One region of the Vibrio sp. 10N genome, then DNA from elsewhere that is predicted to be linked to it. Evidence: predicted binding sites of a transcription regulator. Region 1 holds the regulator's gene; the other holds the start of a gene.

Region 1 (2,209 bases):
AGCTCGACTTTTTGGGCAATCTCATAATCCGCTCCAACGAGCTGGAAAATGAAGCGCACATGAACACCGCGATGACCGAGCAAGCAGACTTCATTAATACCTATTTAATGAGCTGGTTGCCTCAGTTCGTTCAAAAATGCCAACAGTTTGATGAATTTGGTTTTTACGCAGCTGCGGCAAGTTTATTGCACGCTTTCTGTCAGCTCGACCTTACCTATCTTTTGGATGAAAACGACTAGCTAACATGTGGCGCAAAAGGGTTTTCCGCTCTCTATGAGTCAATTTTGCGCCTTAGTTATAAATTTCTAGGATAAATGATTGCCAGCTCACTAAGCTGCGACTACAATTCGCCGTTTAAATGCAATCACCCAACGGCATTACAATTAGACGCCCCTTTCCGGTGCCGACTTTGAGCCATACGCTCAAACTTTGCCTTGGCTTGCATACACTTGCCGGTTCCCGCCTTTAAATTCGTATTTTCACAAAAGTGCTGGAACCACTAAAATGAAAGCGGCACAAACGTTAATTCAACGTTAAACCTATAAGCCGCGACTAATAGGATATCACTATGGCAACCATTAAAGATGTCGCCCGACTTGCTGGCGTTTCAACGACCACAGTATCCCATGTAATTAATAAGACTCGCTTTGTTGCAGAAGCAACACAAGAAAAAGTGATGGCGGCGGTTAATGAGCTCAATTACGCCCCAAGTGCGGTTGCTCGTAGCTTGAAATGCAACTCGACCAAGACCATTGGCATGCTGGTTACGCAGTCGACCAACTTATTTTTCTCAGAAGTCATCGATGGTGTGGAAAGTTACTGCTATCGCCAAGGCTATACTCTCATTTTGTGTAACACAGGCGGTGTTTACGAGAAGCAACGTGACTACATCCGCATGCTTGCCGAAAAGCGTGTTGATGGCATTTTGGTGATGTGCTCAGACTTAACCGAAGAGCTCCTTGAAATGCTTGACCGCCATGCTGATATTCCTAAGGTAATCATGGATTGGGGCCCAGAGAGCTCGCAAGCAGATAAGATCATCGATAACTCGGAAGAAGGTGGCTATCTAGCAACTAAGTTCTTGATTGAAAAAGGTCATACCGATATTGCTTGCCTAAGTGGCCACTTAGAGAAAGCTGTCTGCCAAGAGCGCATCATTGGTTACAAGCGTGCACTGGTGGAAGCCGGTATCGAAATGAAAGAAGATCGCATTTTAGAAGGTAACTTTGAATGTGATACCGCTGTAATCGCCGCGAACCGAATTGCAGCAATGGAAGAAAGGCCCACTGCAGTATTTTGCTTTAATGACACAATGGCATTCGGACTAATGAGTCGCCTTCAGCAGCTTGGCGTTCGTGTCCCTGACGACATTTCTGTTATTGGTTATGACAATATCGAACTGGCTGAATACTTTTCACCTCCGCTCACAACGGTTCACCAACCGAAGCGACGCGTCGGTAAAAATGCCTTTGAGATTCTACTAGAACGAATCAAAGATAAAGGTCACGAAAAACGCATTTTCGAAATGCACCCAGAAATTGTAGAACGTGACTCTGTCAAACCTCTTACCTAATGCTGACAAAAGTGCCGATTTCGGCACTTTTTTTTGATCTCTATTCAAAGTTTTCCCTGCCCACTGTCAATTTTTTATTCACCTCTAGGCACAAATAGTCAACCATTATTTGAACCAGTGTCACATTTTGAAAAAACAGTAATCAATAACTTACATAGTTTTCCTATATGCTATATGTGTCACGCACAGGGCAAACCATCTGAAAGGGTGGGACGCAAAGCCTCCGGCCTAAACCAATTTTTTAATTGATAGGTAGCGGGGTTGCCGATGGCAAGGGGTAAGACTCAGTTATAGCAGTGGCTTAACAGAGCTCTGACACCCGTTTGCTATACTCTCGGACCTGATTTTGGTGACACAATCAATAACACCGAGAAAAGAATAAGCATGGATAATCCTATACTAAAAGATTCAATGCAGTTATTCGCTCAGCTTGGAAGAGTAAAGTCTCGCTCCATGTTCGGCGGATTTGGCATCTTCGTAGATGATACGATGTTTGCATTAGCAGTGAACAACAAATTACATATCAGAACAGACCGCAAGACCATATCTACCTTTAAGAAACTGGGTTACAAACCATACGTTTACAAAAAGCGTGGATTTCCTGTCGTCACTAAATACTTCGCATTACCAGAAGAT
Region 2 (2,209 bases), 1.9 Mb from region 1:
AGTGCTCTATTTTGCATACGAACAAACTCTTAAAGTGGTCTATTCGCAAGGGCACTTTTGTCTAACTATTGACCGTGTTAGGGAAAAACACAATTTTCAGAAGGGTATTAAATACAAGCTACAAGATAAGAAATTAACACTTTTGCAACAAAGTGTTTGAAAAGACAGGATTAAAAAAATAAAAAAGCCCTCAAAAAATTTTGAGGGCTTTTTTGGAGTAAAAACTCAGGCTAAGAGTAATTACAGACCAGCAAACTCACGTAGGATTGCTGCTTTATCTGTCGCTTCCCAAGGGAATTCTTCGCGACCGAAGTGGCCGTATGCTGCTGTCTTTTTGTAGATAGGCTGAAGCAGGTTTAGCATCTCTTGTAGACCGTATGGACGTAGGTCGAAGTTTTGACGAACCGCTTCTACGATGATGTCGTGAGAAACTTTTTCAGTACCAAATGTCTCAACCATGATAGACGTTGGATCCGCAACACCGATTGCGTAAGACAGTTGGATCTCACAACGGTCAGCCATACCAGCCGCTACGATGTTCTTCGCTACATAACGTGCTGCGTATGCTGCAGAACGGTCAACTTTTGATGGATCTTTACCAGAGAATGCACCGCCACCGTGACGAGCTGCACCGCCGTAGGTATCAACGATGATCTTACGACCTGTTAGACCACAGTCACCCATAGGACCGCCGATTACGAAACGACCGGTTGGGTTGATGAAGAAGTTGGTTTCTTTGTTGATCCACTCAGATGGTAGTACTGGCTTGATGATCTCTTCCATTACCGCTTCACGCAGATCAGGTGTTGAGATTGAATCACAGTGCTGAGTTGAAAGAACAACCGCATCGATACCCACGATCTTACCTTGGTCGTATTGGAACGTTACCTGAGACTTAGCGTCTGGACGTAGCCAAGGTAGAGTGCCGTTTTTACGTACTTCTGCTTGCTTTTGAACAAGGCGGTGAGAGTAAGTAATAGGTGCTGGCATTAGGATGTCAGTTTCGTTCGTTGCGTAACCGAACATGATGCCTTGGTCGCCTGCGCCTTGCTCTTTAGGATCCGCTTTATCAACACCTTGGTTGATATCTGGAGACTGCTTACCGATGGTGTTTAGAACGGCACAAGAGTCCGCATCAAAACCCATATCAGAGTGCACGTAGCCGATTTCGCGAACGGTTTCACGAGTTAGCTCTTCGATGTCTACCCATGCTGAAGTGGTGATCTCACCACCCACCATCACCATGCCAGTCTTAACGTAAGTTTCACAAGCAACACGTGCTTTTGGATCTTGTTCTAGGATTGCATCAAGAACCGCGTCAGAGATTTGGTCTGCGATTTTATCTGGATGGCCTTCTGATACTGACTCAGAAGTAAACAGGTGCTTAGCCATGAGAGCTCCAATTACTGTTTTTAAGCGAGTGTCTAATTACTCACTTGTAATAAATTCAATGATATATAGTAGGTGTATCTACATCTAGACGTCTATTCTAGTCATCAATGTTCGATTAGCAAGCGATTTTTGCTTTTAACATATAGCCAAACGTTTGCCTGTTTTAAACGCTGCGAGCCATATTCAGCCGACATTATTCGGCGAAAATGCCAAAAAATGACGGTAAATCGTTTGCAGAGACTATATCGCTTTGCGACAATAGCGGCCGCTGATTATTCAATCAGTCTATGAAAAACTTGGAATTCGCTTAATGCACTCAGGAGCAGACATGTCTTCTCGTAAACAACTCGCTAATGCAATCCGCGCGCTAAGCATGGATGGTGTTCAACAAGCTAACTCAGGTCACCCAGGTGCACCTATGGGTATGGCAGATATCGCTGAAGTTCTTTGGCGTTCTCACCTAAATCACAACCCGTCAAACCCAGAGTGGGCTGACCGCGACCGTTTTGTTCTGTCTAACGGCCACGGCTCTATGCTGATTTACTCTCTGCTTCACCTCAGCGGCTACGAGCTGTCAATTGACGATCTTAAAAACTTCCGTCAACTGCACTCAAAAACGCCTGGTCACCCAGAGTACGGCTACGCACCAGGTATCGAGACGACGACTGGCCCTCTAGGCCAAGGCATCACTAACGCGGTTGGTATGGCGATTGCTGAGAAATCTCTTGCAGCGCAATTCAACAAAGAAGGTCACGACATCGTTGACCACTTCACTTATGTCTTCATGGGTGATGGCTGTCTGATGGAAGGTATCTCT

Evidence for each region. Region 1 encodes PurR, which represses purine synthesis genes. Its sites were predicted from a motif close to TNANGNAAACGTTTNCNTNA; they were not measured.
Region 2: metK (methionine adenosyltransferase) is a predicted target of PurR. The motif match lies at 1,535-1,554, and genes of this name have one in related genera.

What each region holds. Positions count from the first base shown of each region.
Region 1 is NZ_BTPM01000001.1:1,178,228-1,180,436, reverse strand. It holds gene torD (molecular chaperone TorD) at 1-239, shown strand, start outside; gene purR (HTH-type transcriptional repressor PurR) at 569-1,573, shown strand; cyclic di-GMP riboswitch class I at 1,753-1,842, shown strand; gene AAA946_RS05620 (TfoX/Sxy family DNA transformation protein) at 1,958-2,209, shown strand, end outside.
Region 2 is NZ_BTPM01000001.1:3,043,338-3,045,546, reverse strand. It holds gene metK (methionine adenosyltransferase) at 241-1,392, opposite strand; gene tkt (transketolase) at 1,703-2,209, shown strand, end outside.